One region of the Pantoea sp. X-Soil-OKNW-556 genome, then DNA from elsewhere that is predicted to be linked to it. Evidence: predicted binding sites of a transcription regulator. Region 1 holds the regulator's gene; the other holds the start of a gene.
What was found. The regulator ArgR, encoded in region 1, controls arginine synthesis, uptake and breakdown. The targets are predictions, from matches to a motif close to ANTGAATAAAAATACANT.
Positions count from the first base shown of each region.

Region 2: argC (N-acetyl-gamma-glutamyl-phosphate reductase) is a predicted target of ArgR. The motif match lies at 4,330-4,347, and genes of this name have one in related genera.

Region 1 covers NZ_AP035990.1:4,011,707-4,020,225, forward strand. Annotated here, with positions in the region: gene mdh (malate dehydrogenase) at 1-606, opposite strand, end outside; gene argR (transcriptional regulator ArgR) at 1,036-1,506, shown strand; gene yhcN (peroxide/acid stress response protein YhcN) at 1,998-2,261, shown strand; gene AC6I8T_RS18620 (YdgH/BhsA/McbA-like domain containing protein) at 2,351-2,623, shown strand; gene yhcN (peroxide/acid stress response protein YhcN) at 2,727-2,990, shown strand; gene AC6I8T_RS18630 (barstar family protein) at 3,048-3,317, opposite strand; gene aaeB (p-hydroxybenzoic acid efflux pump subunit AaeB) at 3,503-5,455, opposite strand; gene aaeA (p-hydroxybenzoic acid efflux pump subunit AaeA) at 5,465-6,394, opposite strand; gene aaeX (p-hydroxybenzoic acid efflux pump operon protein AaeX) at 6,403-6,606, opposite strand; gene aaeR (HTH-type transcriptional activator AaeR) at 6,876-7,793, shown strand; gene tldD (metalloprotease TldD) at 7,936-8,519, opposite strand, start outside.
Region 2 covers NZ_AP035990.1:4,306,139-4,314,657, reverse strand. Annotated here, with positions in the region: gene metF (methylenetetrahydrofolate reductase) at 1-132, shown strand, start outside; gene ppc (phosphoenolpyruvate carboxylase) at 239-2,890, opposite strand; gene argE (acetylornithine deacetylase) at 3,135-4,283, opposite strand; gene argC (N-acetyl-gamma-glutamyl-phosphate reductase) at 4,451-5,455, shown strand; gene argB (acetylglutamate kinase) at 5,474-6,250, shown strand; gene AC6I8T_RS20090 (argininosuccinate synthase) at 6,275-7,492, shown strand; gene argH (argininosuccinate lyase) at 7,566-8,519, shown strand, end outside.

The sequences.
Region 1 (8,519 bases):
GAGCTCCAACACTTCCTGCTCACTAAAGCTAACGCCTTTGACCTGCGACAGCAGCGGCAGAATAGTGACGCCAGAATGCCCCCCGACCACGGGTACGTCGATCTCGCCGGGTTGCTTGCCTTTTAACGCCGCAACAAAGGTGTTGCCGCGGATAATATCCAGTGTAGTTACGCCAAACAGCCGGTTTTTATCATACACACCCGCTTTCTTAAGCACCTCTGCCGCAATCGCCACCGTGGTGTTAACCGGGTTAGTGATCACGCCAATCAAGGCCTTAGGTGCGGTGCTCGCCACCTGCTCAATCAGGTTACGAACAATGCCTGCGTTAACGTTAAAGAGGTCGGCGCGGTCCATGCCGGGTTTACGTGCCACTCCGGCGGAAATCAGCACCACATCGGCTCCCTTCAGTGCGGGTGTGGCATCTTCACCACTAAAACCCTCAACTTTCACTGCGGTAGGAATATGGCTGAGATCCACAGCCACACCCGGCGTAACCGGGGCGATGTCATAAAGCGAAAGGGCTGAACCTGCGGGTAATTGGGTCTTAAGCAACAGTGCTAGCGCCTGGCCAATACCACCAGCGGCACCGAGAACGGCAACTTTCATCCTGGACTCCTTATTAAGGTGGGGCAGAGATCTGCCGGGTTTCCATCGGGTTACGAGTTTAATCAACTTCTCAGGCGATAGCGACAATACCCGTCGCGCTATTAACACTGACGCCGCAATACGGCTCCCGAGACATCCACACTTCAGAAGTCGCCTGAATGATCATAGGTCGCAGCCAGAAGACAGGGGTCGGCAATGATCAGTCATTTTGTTGTTACCACTTCAATAATATAACAACATTGCAACCTTCGCTTTTGCGCGCCACGCCGCGATTTTGGCGTAGCGGTAAATCTCTGTTATGATCGCCGCCCTCGCAGGTTATCCCGGCGAACCCCTCACCTGTTTATTGCATAAAAATTCATTTAAATGCATAATCATTTATCTGCATGGGCTTGTTGCCCAACGCATCCCTCTTTTTATTGGTAACCTATGCGAAACCCATCTAAACAAGACGACCTGGTTAAGGCGTTCAAAGCCCTCTTGAAAGAAGAGAAATTCAGCTCTCAGGGTGAAATTGTGCAGGCGTTACAGGAAGACGGCTTCGAGAACATCAATCAGTCAAAAGTTTCTCGTATGCTTACTAAGTTTGGCGCGGTGCGCACGCGCAACGCAAAAATGGAGATGGTTTACTGCCTGCCAGCCGAACTGGGTGTGCCGACCACGACCAGCCCGCTGAAAAATTTAGTGCTGGATATCGACTACAACGATGCTCTGGTGGTGATTCACACCAGCCCCGGCGCCGCACAGCTCATCGCCCGTTTGCTGGATTCGCTGGGTAAAGCCGAAGGCATTCTCGGCACCATCGCCGGTGATGACACTATCTTTATTACCCCCGCGCGTGCTTTTACCGTGAAGCAGCTCCATGACGCTGTGCTGATGTTATTCGAACAAGAGCTATAAAACCCTGCCCGCTACCGGCAGATTACCTGCCGGTAACAACTCGGCCATTCCCTTTACCCGCCGTCACGCTTGAAGAAAAATCATCAAGAAACAATACATTAAGTATATTCTCGTCCGTTCTCACGCCCGATAATAATTGGTAGGACCTTTTATCCTGCTTAACCTTTAGCGCTATTTTACACTGCTTTACACAACAACATCAGCTATATACCCCACTCGCAGCGTATCAGCCAGCTGGATCAACCGTATTATTTCGCACAGAAAGATAAAATGACATAGGTCATTGTTTTTACATGTAATTAACAGGTGTTGTGCAGAAAGCAGGCGGTTTTTATAACACTCAGTTATTAAAAGTTGTCATAAGGACAAAGAATAACAACCAAACATTATTAGCAGAATATTAATTTCATGAGTGATTAGATCTATACTTCTTTTCGTGATGCAAATCACACCAAACAAAAAGAGAAAAAACAGAAGACGAGGAAATAATCATGAAAGTTAAAACTACTATCGCAACCATGAGCATTCTATCTGCCCTGTCATTTGGCGCTTTCGCCGCAGATTCTATTAATGCTGATCAGGCAATGAATCTGCAACCGGCCGGCACCATCAGTGTCAGCGGCACGGCTGGTTCGCCGATGGATATCCATCAGCAACTGAGCGAAAAAGCAGACCAGCAAGGTGCTAAAGCTTATCGCGTGATCGAAGCGCGTAATGACAACACCTACCACGCGACTGCTGAACTTTATAAATAAGTTCGCCGAAACAAGACGCAATGTGAAAGGCAACCCATTTGAGACGCGATTGCGCTCAGGTTGCTGACCCAAATTCAGGAGAGTGAATCATGAAAACTAAATTATCTATCGCAGTGCTGAGCCTGGCTTCCGTTCTTTCTTTCGGTGCCAGCGCAGCAAGCCTGATTACCAATGAGCAGGCAGACACCATGAATCTTCAACCGCTGAACCAAACCATCAGCGTGAGTGGCCGTGATGGCGACCAGAACAACATCCGTCAGGAACTTTCTGCCAAAGCCGATGCTCAGGGTGCCAGCCACTATCGCATCATTGAAAACAATCAGAATGACACCTACCACGTCACTGCTGAACTGTACAAATAATCGATAAATGATTATCCGGCGCCCAAACGGCGCCTGGATATGAATCGACGACCCGCTACCCACTTACCACCGCAGGTTGTTGATTGTAATGAGGAGACGAACAATGAAAATCAAAGCAACCATCGCAACCGCTAGCCTGCTCTCACTGTTGACCTTCGGTGCCTCTGCGGCACAACTGGTCACGGCGGAACAGGCTCAGAATATGCAGCCTGCGGGGACAGTGACCATCAGTGGTACTGCCGGTGCACCAATGGATTATCGTGCTCAGCTGTCGCAAAAAGCCGATGAACAGGGTGCCAGCGCCTATAAAGTGATTGAAGCCCGCACCGGCGACAACTATCACATCACTGCTGAACTGTATAAGTAATTCCTCGTCAACTGCTTGACGAACCCTTTGGCCCCGCTCGCCGGGGCCCTTTTTGCGTTACTTCACATTAAAGCGGAGCTGGCCATCCAGCTCCTCTTCTGCTTCATCAAACAGCAAAATCAACGCCCCATAGCGACGCTTCTGTCCTGATCCTAAGTGAATAAACTCAATCTCCAGCGGTAACGGCAGTTGCTCGCCTGTCACCACTTCCCAGAGATCGTCCAAATCAGTAATCGCCAGATCCGCCAGCGCAAAACGGTCACTGAACTGGCGGAAGAAGTGCGCCTGATCGACGATTTCATCGAAATCAAAACGTTCGATTCTCATCATGACGACTCTCTTTTCTGTACCACTGCCCATTAAACCGGGTAGCCTGCGTTGATATGTTTGTGTTGCTGCGGGGTGTGGATGCCCTCCTTCCCCCTGACAGTTTGCATCCCGTCAGGAAAGTATAGATGGCATTACCGGTGGGTTTTATGAGAGTGAGCCACCGCATCACGCGGTGGCTGGTTTCAGATTTGAATCAATGTGTTCTGATACTTACTCAGCATGCTGGCTAAACGTTTTACCGGCTCCGTTACGCTGCTCGGTGCCGCGTAGTGCTGGAGTTTCTCCTGATAGACATCCAGCTCGCGTAACAACTGCTCAAAATAGACACGTCGTTTATCATCGCTACGCGTCGAGATCACCTGGTCAGCAGTGGATCGCAGCTGACGGTGATAGGCGGAGAGATCTGCATTGATCGGCACCTCGGCATTGCGTAAGCGTTGATGGCCGATAATCAGCGTCAGCGCGATACGGTATTTATTGATATCGCCGGGGAACAGATTGAGCAGCAGAAACAGTTGCTGATACAGCGCCGGTAAGTGATTCTCGCGACGACGCGCCTGATTGGTGGTCATCGCCGCCACCGCCGCATACATAAAGCGATTCAGCAACTTACGTCCGGTACGCGCCTTAGATTTGTCACGAATCAGCAGAATCACCATCATCGCCACAAAACATCCAATCACCTGGCCCAACACGTTGTCGAGAAACACGTTGAACTCGAACTTCATCGGGTTATCCAGTACCAGCACGTTGATGGTACCAATCAGGGCACCTAACGTTCCCAGTTGGCGACGCTGGACAAAGATGCCGCCAATAAAGCCCAGCAGGCCAATCGCGATGCAAAGCAGCAGCATACTTTGCTGGGTTGCAGGCAGAACGTATATAAAGTAGAGCGCACCCAGCGGCACTGCGACCGTCATACCGTAGAGGAAGTCTTTTGCCATCATCAATGGATTAGGGGTGCGCATCGCCAGTGCGGTGATTACCGCCAGCATCACCATACAGCCACTGCCAGAGGTCCAACCGGTGTACAACCAGAAAAGTGAGCCAATCGCCGTCGCCGCAAATGTACGTACGCCGTTAATCATCGCATGGTGGGTTTCGGCAGAACGCGCCTGAATCACCACTTCACGTTGCAGAATACCGTCTTCCAGCGTAGTGATGCGGCTGTTGCTCCTGACGCCATTAATCAGCAACAAGTATTCGGTAGCCGCCCCCACCCAGCTGGCTAAGGTCAGTGGAGTGGACTTGCTGCTGACGCCAATTACCCGGCGCATGATTTTCATGCGCTTGTGCACGTCATCAACGCTTTTCACCTCTTTCTCGATCAGCAATCGATACTGCGGCGGAATGTAGTCCGGGCGGGAATTCTGGATCAGGAAGGTTTCTGCGGCCTGCGTAATCAAGGTCAGGGATAAAGTATTCAGCATTTGCAGACGACGGCTGCTGTTTTTCCAACGCGAGGATTCCATCATCAACTGGCTGCGCATGGTGTTCAGCGCCGTGGTGCGGCGCACCAGCGCGCTCCAGGCTTTGTCGACTTCTTCTTTATCGCCGTGCGCGACACAAAGTTGCAGCAGTTTGTAGTGCGCCACCAGCAGCGAATCCACTTCCTGGTCGATCACTTTTTTAATCGAACGGGGCGAGAAGATCATATCCGCCAGAATGGCACACAAAATACCCAGCACGATTTCGCTACAACGCTCAACCGCAAACTGCGGAGCCAGCGTCAGCCCACCACTGGCATCGGCGGTGACAACGATAATCAGCGCGGTGTAGCCTGCCAGACCCAGGGCGTAGGAGTTTTCGACTTTAATCAGCGAGGAGAGCCAGACGCAGAAGCCGGCCCACAGGCAACATAACAGTAGCATCACTACCGGGGCACGCACCGTGGCGATCATGATGGTCAGAGCCGCCGCGCTACCAATAAAGGTCCCGATAATACGCAGGATGCCGCGATAGCGCAGCGCGCCGGAGTAGGGATCACCTCCGGCGACAAAGGCGGTGCCACCCGCCACTATCCCGGCGGTCATCACCGCCCAGCGCGGCGTTTCCAGATTGAAGTGAAAGCCGATAATCAGCGCCGCTACCAGCGCAAATGTCAGCTTCACCGGGAAACGCAGGAACTCAATCATATCGCCCTCTTAACCAAACTCACGCAGGCGATTAAACAATTTGCTCATCGGTGAGGCTTGCGTCTTACGATCCTTCTCACCAGTAATCACCACGGTAGCGGTGGTGCCAGCCGGGAAGCGATTGCCAGGCTGATCGTCGAGATGAATACGCACCGGTACACGCTGCGCCAGACGCACCCACTCCAGATTGGAATCAACAGTGGCCATGCCTTTGCTGTCATTGGTGCTGCTACTGTCGGTAACACCGGCTGCGATGCTGTCGACGGTGCCACGCAGCACGGTATTGCTACCCAGCGGGGTGATTTCCGCACGGAAGCCCGGGCGTACGCCATCCAGCTTGGTTTCTTCCATATAGGCCAGCACGTAGAACGTATGCTGCTGCACCAGAGCCACCGCCACTGAACCACGGGTAATAAACTCGCCTTCATAGACGTTAAGGTTGGTCACCCAACCGTCAGACGGTGCCTTGATGGTGGTACGATCCAGGTCGATGGCCGCCAGATCGCGCGTCGCAATAGCTTTCGCCAGCTGATGCTCGGTGGTGGTCAGATCGTTGTTGGCCTGGTCAATGGCTTCACGCGACATCGCGCTGGTGCCGAGTTGGTTACGGCGCGCCGCTTCACGACGTTTTTCGTTGGCGACAGCCTGGTAATACTCGACATCGGCCTGTGCTTCATCCAGCGCCTTCTGGTAACGGGGGCGGTCAACCACAAACAGGGTATCGCCCTTCTTCACCAGTTGGTTATCACGGACCGGCACCTCGGTGATCAAACCGGTCACATCCGGAGAGATCGCCACGACATCGGCAGAGAATTTAGCATCACGCGTCCACGGGGATTCGGTGTAGAACACCCAGGCGCGGAAGATGATCACGATAGCGACGACAACCAGCAGGAGAGTAATCGCGTAGCGCGCGATTTTTCTTATTAGCGCTTTCACTTAAAACCTCAGACGAATAAACGGGATACAAGGTAAAACACACAGCAATAAAGCGCTGTGTTAAAAAGTGCCGGATGCCAAACCAGATCGTACAATCCGCTGGGCGTCAGCACGCGTTTCACCAGCCAGAACAGCGCCAGCGAAACTATGAGTTCAATGAAGATGGGCGGGAAAGACAGCCCAAATACGACAAATACCGGAAGCACACTCATTTCGGTTCCTTAGTTCGACCTTGCCGGATTGCACCGATACCTGCCCGCATGCCACATGGCACAAGGGGTTGATGATAATGGGATGACGGGTAGACTGATGGCAACATTCAGGCCGTTTGAGCTAATCATAGCGTATCATCTGACAAACACAGGCAGATTCACTGCCGTGTTAAGGTGCGGTGAAATGACCCAGCGTGCGTATAGTAACGCGCTTGACTATACGTTATCTACATATTGTGAGCTAAATCACTTTTTAGCCAGAGTAAACAATGGAACGACTTAAAGGCATGTCCATCTTCGCCAAAGTGGTTGAATTAGGATCCTTCACCGCCGCGGCACGTCAGCTTCATCTTAGCGTTTCGTCGATTAGCCAGATAGTCGCGAAACTGGAAGATGAGCTCCAGGTCAAGCTGCTGAATCGCAGCACCCGAAGCATTGGCCTGACCGAAGCGGGCAGAATTTATTATCAGGGCTGCCGCCGCATGCTGGCAGAGGCGATGCAGGTCCACGAACAACTGTATGCCTTCAACAACACGCCCATTGGTATTTTACGTATCGGCAGCTCATCGACAATGGCGCAAAATGTCCTCGCTGATATGACCAGCGATATGTTACGCGAATATCCGGGTTTGAGCGTCAATTTAGTCACCGGCATTCCGGCACCGGATTTGATTGCTAACGGGCTGGATCTGGTGATCCGCGTCGGTGAGTTGCAGGATTCCAATCTGTTCTCGCGTCGCCTGGGCGCGATGCCGATGGTGGTATGCGCGGCCAAAAGCTATCTGGTACAGCACGGCACGCCGGAAAAGCCTGGCGAGATCGATAATTTTTCGTGGCTGGAATATAGCGTGCGCCCGGACAACACCTTTGAGTTGATTGCACCGGAAGGGCTGGTCACGCGTCTGACGCCGCAGGGACGTTTCGTGACCAATGATTCGCTAACGCTGATCCGTTGGCTGAAAGCCGGGTGCGGTATCGCCTATGTCCCACTGATGTGGGTGATAAACGAGATCAACACCGGTGAGATCGATATCCTGTTTTCACAGTATCAGTCGGCCCCCAGACCGGTTTATGCGCTGTACACCGAAAAAGATAAGCTGCCGCTGAAAGTGCAGGTGTGTATCGACTATCTGACCGAGTATTTCAAACGGGTAGCGCGCCAGTATCAGCAGCACCGTAAAAACTGAGCATAAGTACTGTCGCGGCGCGATTTATCGCCCAATGCGTATCCGTACTCATTCGTAGCGGCGCGATTTATCGCGCGTTTTTTTGCCATCGTAAAGGTCAAAAGAGCGCGATTTATCGCGCCGCTACGGTTCAGTGCTTAAATCAGGCGGTTCCGCCGACCGTGAGTTTATCCAGCTTCAGTGTCGGCTGCCCCACACCCACTGGCACGCTCTGGCCTTCTTTACCACAGACGCCAACGCCTTTATCCAATGCCAGGTCATTACCCACCATGGAAATCTGCTGCATAGCTTCGATACCGGAGCCAATCAGCGTGGCACCTTTTACCGGTTTGGTCACTTTACCGTTCTCAATCAGATAGGCTTCCGATGTTGAGAACACAAACTTACCGGAGGTGATATCCACCTGGCCGCCACCAAAGTTCGGCGCGTACAGGCCATATTCTACGCTTGCGATAATGTCCTGCGGCGTGGATTTCCCCGCCAGCATATAGGTGTTGGTCATACGCGGCATCGGCAGGTGCGCATAAGATTCACGACGGCCATTGCCGGTAGGGTTGACGCCCATCAGACGCGCATTGAGCTTGTCCTGCATGTAACCCTTCAGCACACCGTTTTCAATCAACACGTTGTACTGTCCCGGTACGCCTTCATCGTCCACCGCCAGCGAACCACGCAGACCCTCGATGGTGCCATCATCGACCACGGTACAAAGTTCAGACGCCACCA
Region 2 (8,519 bases), 290 kb from region 1:
AACATTGCGATGGATATGGTGAAAATCCTGTCGCGTGAAGGGGTGAAAGATTTTCACTTCTACACCCTGAACCGTGCGGAGATGAGCTACGCGATTTGCCACACCCTGGGTGTACGACCTCATCATAATTAGTCATACAAACTCGTAGCGGCGCGATTTATCGCGCAATCCCATGCGCGATAAATCGCGCCGCTACGGGCCACATCAAGAAGGGGCCGAAGCCCCTTGATATGTCTGCTTAACCGGTATTACGCATACCCGCTGCGACACCCGCGATAGTCACCATCAACGCTTGCTCAACACGCGCATCCGGCGCATCACCACGCTCTTCCTGCGCACGCGAACGGTGCAGCAATTCAGCCTGCAACACGTTCAGCGGGTCGGTGTAGACATTACGCAGCGCGATGGATTCGGCAATCCACGGCTGATCCGCCATCAGATGCGCATCGTTGGCGATGGTCAGCACTGCTTTGATATCCGCATCCAGTTGGTCACGCAGTTGCTGGCCCAGCGGCCACAATGATTTATCCACCAGACGCTGATCATAATATTCCGCCAGCCACAGGTCGGCTTTCGAGAACACCATCTCCAGCATGCCAAGACGGGTGGAGAAGAATGGCCAGTCGCGGCACATCGCTTCCAGTTGATCCTGGTGACCTTGCTCCATCGCTTTCTGGATTGCCGCACCGGCACCCAGCCAGGCTGGCAGCATCAGACGGTTCTGCGTCCAGGCAAAAATCCACGGAATCGCGCGCAGCGACTCCACGCCACCGGTGGCACGGCGTTTGGCCGGGCGTGAACCCAATGGCAGTTTACCCAGTTCCTGTTCCGGCGTTGCAGAGCGGAAATAGGGAACGAAATCAGGATTTTCACGTACATAGCCACGGTACATCGCACAGGAGTGAGCCGACAGACCGTCCATAATGTCGCACCATTCGCTTTTTGGCTCCGGTGGCGGCATCAGGTTGGCTTCGAGAATCGCACCGGTATACAGCGACAGGCTGGCGATAGTCACTTCCGGCAGGCCGTATTTGAAGCGGATCATCTCACCCTGTTCGGTCACGCGCAGGCCACCTTTCAGGCTACCCGGCGGCTGCGACAGCAGCGCAGCATGCGCCGGTGCGCCACCACGACCAATGGAACCGCCGCGTCCGTGGAACAACGTCAGGGCGATACCGGCTTTTTCACAGGTCTTGATTAACGCGTCCTGGGCCTGATACTGCGCCCAGCTTGCGGCCATCACGCCAGCATCTTTCGCGGAGTCAGAATAACCAATCATCACCATCTGCTTGCCCTGAATAAAGCCGCGATACCAGTCGATGCCCAGTAGCTGGCTCATCACGTCGTTGGCGTTGTTCAGGTCGTCGAGCGTTTCAAACAGCGGTGCCACTGGCATGGCGTAGGTGATACCGGCTTCTTTCAGCAGCAGATGCACCGCCAGCACGTCGGATGGCACTTTTGCCATAGAGATGACGTAAGCGGCAATCGAGCCTTGCGGCGCTTCGGCTGCCACTTTGCAGGTATCCAGCACTTCGCGGGTATTATCGCTCGGCTCCCACTGGCGTGGCAGCAGGGGACGTTTGGAATTCAGTTCACGGATCAGGAAAGCCTGTTTGTCGGCTTCTGACCAGCTTTCATAATCACCGAGGCCGAGATAGCGCGTCACTTCGGCAATCGCTTCGGTATGACGGGTGCTCTCCTGACGCAGATCGATACGCACCAACGGCACGCCAAAACACTTCACGCGGCGCAGCGTATCCAGCAGCTGACCATTAGCGATGATGCCCATGTCGCATTGTTGCAGTGACTGATAGATGGCAAACAGCGGTTGCCACAGCTGATCGTTGGACACCAGCAAATCAGCAGGACGTGGCACGCGCTCGCCTTTCAGACGACGCTCCAGGAAGGCCTGGGTGCTCATCAACTGACTACGGATGCGTTTCAGAATCACGCGGTAGGGTTCCAGCGCTTCCGGGTCGCCACACAGTTCACGTACTTCGTCGCTGCACTCGGACATTGACAGCTCGGAAATCAGCACGCCGACATCACGCAGGAACAGGTCGGCAGCTTTCCAGCGGCCGAGCTGCATAGCCTGTCGCGTGATGGTAGCGGTAACGTTCGGGTTGCCGTCGCGGTCGCCGCCCATCCAGGAGGTAAATTGTACCGGGACAAAATCCACTGGCAGCTGCATACCAAAGGTTTCTTCAACCTGCTCGTTCAGCTCGCGCAGAAACGCCGGTACGCCTTCCCACAGGCTGTTTTCCACCACGGCAAAGCCCCATTTGGCTTCATCAACCGGGGTCGGGCGATATTTACGAATTTCATCGGTGTGCCAGGCCTGGGCAACCAGTTGGCGCAGACGGCGCATCACCTGGTTGTATTCATATTCGGTGATATCGCTATGGTCGAGCTGTTGCAGGCAGCTATTCACCTCAACCAGCTTATGAATCAGCGTCCGACGCGTGATCTCGGTTGGGTGCGCAGTCAGCACCAGCTCCAGCGACAGTGACTCAATCGCCGCGCGGATATCGCTCTCATTCAGGTCTTTCTGCTGCTTCAGGCGATCGAAGGTGCTTTTCAGCAGCTCCGGGTGGTTGGCACCTTCGCCACTGCGCGCAATGGTCTGATATTGTTCAGCCACGTTGGTAAGATTCAGGAACTGGCTAAATGCACGCGCCACCGGCAGCAACTCGTCATTGGACAGGTTTTGCAGCGTGGACAGCAGTTCCTTACGATGAGTGTCATTTCCGGCACGGGATGACTTAGAGAGTTTGCGGATGGTCTCCACCTTATCGAGGATGTTCTCTCCCAGTGCATCCTTTATCGTATCCCCGAGCAGTTTGCCGAGCATACTGACATTACTTCGCATTGCGGAATATTGTTCGTTCATGTGACCCTGACACCCTTATCGTCTTTTTAATTCATATACCCAACGGGCATAACTTCGTCTTTTATCTAGCCACGTATCGCTCTGTTCGTCAATTGCCTTAAACTGACGAAATTTCGCTGCTAAATGCTGGAAATTCAAAGAATTTAACCAGAGCGAAGCGAGATAAGTTATTCTTATTATCAAATCCCGAACATTGACGGGGCATTTTGCTGATTAAACAGTGAAATGCCCCATCGATTGTCCATCAGTGACAAAAATGATGGACAACCTGCGTGATGAGCGCATGGGTTGGCTTAATAAATGCGGTATCAATAAATTCATCAGGCTGATGGGCCTGATTGATAGAACCGGGGCCTAACACCAGCGTTGGGCAAAGTTGCTGAATAAACGGTGCTTCGGTGCAGTAGTTCACCACTTCGGTCGGCGTACCCAGCAGTTTTTCCACCACTTTCACCAGTTCATGGTCGACCGGGCACTCGTAACCCGGAATCGGCGGATGCAGTTCACCGACGGTCAAACGACCCGGCCAACGCTCACTCACCGGAGCCAGCGCTTCATTCAGCAGACCATCCAGATCACTCAGGGTTAACCCCGGTAACGGTCGAATATCCATATGCAGTTCGCAGCAGGCGCAAATACGGTTAGCGGCATCGCCGCCGTGAATATGGCCAAAGTTCATGGTCGGGTACGGAATGGCAAAACCGTCATGGTTGTAACGGCTTTTCAACGTATTACGCAGCTGCATCAATTGGGTGATGGATTCATGCATCAGCTCAATGGCGTTCACGCCGCGTGAGGGATCGCTGGAGTGGCCCGATTGTCCCTGAATACGAATCACATTGGAGAGATGGCCTTTGTGCGCGCGTACCGGTTTCAGCGAAGTCGGTTCGCCGATGATGGCGCAGTCCGGGCGCAGTTGGGTGGATTCAGCGAAGTACTTCGCGCCTGCCATCGTCGTCTCTTCGTCGGCGGTGGCAAGAATGTAGAGCGGTTTGCTCAGTTTGGTCACGTCTACGTCACGCAGCGCATCCAGAATAAAGGCGAAGAAGCCTTTCATATCTGCCGTGCCTAAACCGTAAAGCTTGTTGTCATGCTCAGTCAGGGTAAAGGGATCGCGCGTCCAGCGGCCATCATCGAACGGAACCGTGTCGGTATGGCCTGCTAATAATAAACCACCCGCGCCGGAACCCGTGCGCGCCAGCAGGTTAAATTTATGCCGTGTACCCGGTACAGGTTGCACTTCAGTATCGAAGCCAAGATCGCGAAACCAGCCCGCCAGCAAATTGATTAAAGTTTCATTGCTCTGATCGAGCGCGGCGTCGGTGGCGCTGATTGATGGTGTGGCAATCAGCTGGCGGTAGAGTTCGATAAAAGGTGGTAATTTTGTCTTCACTGTTGACGGTCCTTGGGTTAGGATGTATCAATATTCATGCATTAATAGTGAATAAAAATACATTAACGTCGTCTGCATGTGAACAGTAAATCTGTGCAAACGGCATCGTGGGCAACGGGGCAAGGCCGCGACCCGGAACGTGTGACTGTAATAAGGTATACAGCCTGATGTTGAATACGCTGATCGTTGGTGCCAGTGGTTACGCTGGCGTAGAGCTTGCCACCTACCTGAATCGCCATCCGCATATGAACATAACCGCTTTAGCGGTTTCAGCGCAAAGCCCGGATGCCGGAAAGTTACTTTCAGACCTGCATCCGCAGTTGAAAGGTATTGTCGACCTGCCATTGCAGCCGCTGAGCGATGCCGCTGAGTGGGCGGATAAAGTCGATGTGGTGTTCCTCGCCACCGCACATGAAGTCAGTCACGATCTGGCGCCGGAATTCCTGAAAGCCGGTTGCGTGGTATTTGATCTCTCCGGTGCGTTCCGTGTTAACGACGGTGCTTTCTACAATCAATATTACGGTTTCACCCATCAACACGGCGACTGGCTGGACAAAGCGGTTTACGGCCTGGCGGAATGGCAGCACGAAAAAATCAAAGAAGCCCAGCTGGTGGCGGTACCGGGATGCTACCCGACCGCCTCTCAACTGGCGTTGAAACCGCTGGTGGAAGCGGGCCTGCTGAATCAAGACCAGTGGCCGGTGATTAACGCGACCAGCGGCGTCAGCGGTGCCGGGCGTAAAGCCAGCGTCACTACCAGTTTCTGTGAAGTCAGCCTGCAACCTTATGGCATCTTCAATCATCGCCACCATCCGGAAATTGTTGCCCATCTCGGTACGCCGGTGATCTTTACGCCGCATCTGGGCAACTTCCCGCGTGGCATTCTTGCTACCGTCACCTGCCGCCTGAAACCGGGCGTCAGCGAACAGGACGTGGCAGAAGCTTTCCATAACGCCTACCACGACAAACCGCTGGTGCGTCTGTATAAGAAAGGTGTGCCTGCGTTGAAAGGTGTGGTTGGCCTGCCATTCTGTGATATCGGTTTTGCCGTGCAGGGTGAGCACCTGATTGTGGTTGCCGCAGAAGATAACCTGTTGAAAGGTGCTTCTTCGCAGGCGGTGCAGTGTCTGAATATTCGTTTCGGCTTCCCCGAAACACTGTCTCTGATTTAACGGGCGAGTAAGTAAACCATGACCAATCCTCTGATTATTAAACTGGGTGGCGTCCTGCTGGATAGCGAAGAAGCGCTGGCTCGCCTGTTCGATGCGCTGTTGGCGTATCGTAACGAGTATCAGCGTCCGCTGATCATTGTGCACGGCGGCGGCTGCCTGGTGGATGAGCTGATGAAGAAGCTCGCGCTGCCGGTGAAAAAGAAGAACGGTTTGCGCGTGACGCCAGCCGATCAGATTGACATTATTACCGGTGCTCTGGCGGGTACGGCGAACAAAACGTTGCTCGCCTGGGCGAAGAAGTATGGCATCAACGCGGTGGGCCTGTGCCTGGGTGATGCGGGTCTGGTAAATGTGGCGCAGTTTGATGAAGAATTGGGCCACGTCGGTAACGCCACACCGGGCAACCCGGCATTGATCAACACGTTGCTGGGCGCGGGTTATATGCCGGTGATCAGTTCCATCGGGATCACTGATGGTGGCGATCTGATGAACGTCAACGCTGACCAGGCGGCGACTGCGCTGGCGGCCACCATTGGTGCGGATCTGGTACTGTTGTCTGATGTCAGCGGCATTCTCGATGGCAAAGGTCAACGCATCGCAGAGATGACGGCCGCGAAAGCGGAACAGCTGATCGCCCAGGGCATTATTACCGATGGCATGATTGTTAAAGTTAATGCAGCGCTGGACGCGGCACGTACTCTGGGTCGCCCGGTGGATATTGCCAGCTGGCGTCATGCTGAACAGCTGCCAACTCTTTTCAACGGCGTGTCGATTGGCACCCGGATTCTCGCTTAACGATACTGATTCAAGGATTACGAAATGCAAACGCAAGGCATCAAAAAAATTGTTCTGGCTTACTCCGGTGGCCTTGATACGTCTGCCATCATTCCATGGCTGAAAGAGAACTACGGCGGCTGTGAAGTGGTCGCGTTCGTGGCGAATATCGGTCAGGACCCGGCAGATCTGGAAGGCGTTGAGAAGAAAGCGCTGCAATCCGGTGCCTCTGAATGTCATGTGGTTGACCTGCGCGAAGAGTTCATCAGCGAGTACGTTTACCCGGTGCTGCAAACCGGTGCGCTGTACGAAGGCACCTACCTGCTGGGTACCTCAATGGCGCGTCCGATTATCGCCAAAGCGCAGGTTGAGCTGGCGCTGAAAGTGGGTGCCGATGCCCTGTGCCACGGCGCAACCGGTAAAGGTAACGACCAGGTACGTTTCGAAACCACCTACACCGCACTGGCACCACAGCTGAAAGTGGTGGCGCCGTGGCGTGAATGGAACCTGCGTTCGCGTGAAGCGCTGCTCGACTACCTGAAAGAGCGCAACATCCCGACCACCGCGTCGCTGGAAAAAATCTACAGCCGTGATGAAAACGCCTGGCACATCTCCACCGAAGGTGGCGTGCTGGAAAGCCCGTGGAACGCACCGAACAAAGATTGCTGGGTGTGGACCGTTGACCCGCTGGAAGCACCGGATCAGCCGGAAAACGTCACCGTGACCGTGGAAAAAGGTCGCGTGGTTGGCGTTAACGGCGAGAAGCTGAGTCCGTTCGCCTGTCTGGAAAAACTGAACGCGCTGGGTGCGAAACACGGCGTAGGTCGTATCGACATCGTGGAAAACCGTCTGGTCGGCATCAAATCTCGTGGTTGCTATGAAACCCCGGGCGGCACCATTATGGTTAACGCGCTGCGTGCCGTTGAGCAGCTGGTGCTGGATCGCGACAGCTTCAAATGGCGTGAGCAGCTGGGCCAGGAGATGTCATACGTGGTGTACGATGGCCGTTGGTTTGCGCCGCTGCGTCAGTCCATCCAGGCGGCGGCTGAGTCCCTGGCTGAACTGGTGAACGGTGAAGTGGTTCTGCAACTTTACAAAGGTCAGGCGACAGCGATTCAGAAAAAATCGATCAACAGCCTGTATTCAGAAGAGTTTGCGACCTTCGGCGAAGACGAAGTGTACGATCACCGTCACGCGGGTGGCTTTATCCGTCTGTTCTCACTGTCTGCACGCATCCGTGCACTGAACGAGCAGAAGAAGTAATTCCGCACCAACGACATAGTTTCAAGGGCGGCTACGGGCCGCCCTTTGTTTAACCGTATTCAGGAGTATTCAGATGGCACTTTGGGGTGGACGCTTTACCCAGGCAGCAGACCAACGCTTCAAACAATTCAATGATTCGCTGCGTTTCGATTATCGCCTGGCGGAGCAGGACATCATCGGTTCCGTCGCCTGGTCAAAAGCGCTGGTGACGGTTAATGTTCTGAGCAGCGACGAGCAGCAGCAGTTGGAGGCGGCGCTGAACGCGTTGCTGGCCGAAGTGCGTGCCAATCCTGAGCAGATTCTGCAAAGCGATGCCGAAGACATTCATAGCTGGGTCGAAGGCAAGCTGATCGACAAAGTCGGCGCACTGGGTAAAAAACTGCATACCGGTCGTAGCCGTAACGACCAGGTCGCCACCGATCTGAAACTGTGGTGCAAAGAGCAGGTTGCAGTGCTGTTGGATGCCACTCGCGAGCTGCAAAAAGCGCTGGTTGCCACCGCCGAAGCCAATCAGGATGCAGTGATGCCGGGTTATACCCATCTGCAACGCGCCCAGCCGGTGACCTTTGCGCACTGGTGCCTCGCCTATGTCGAAATGCTGGCGCGTGATGAAAGCCGTTTGCAGGATACGCTGAAGCGCCTTGACGTCAGCCCGCTTGGCTGCGGCGCATTGGCCGGGACTGCATACGAGATCGATCGTCAGCAACTGGCGGGCTGGTTGGGTTTCGCCTCCGCCACGCGCAACAGCCTCGACACGGTATCTGACCGTGATCATGTGCTGGAACTGCTGTCTGATGCCTCTATCGGTATGGTGCATCTGTCGCGCTTTGCTGAAGACATGATCTTCTTCAACACCGGCGAAGCTGGGTTTGTCGAGTTGTCGGATAAAGTCACTTCCGGTTCTTCTTTGATGCCACAGAAGAAAAACCCCGATGCGCTGGAACTGATCCGTGGCAAATGTGGCCGTGTACAAGGCGCGCTGACCGGTATGATGATGACGCTGAAAGGCTTGCCGCTGGCGTACAAC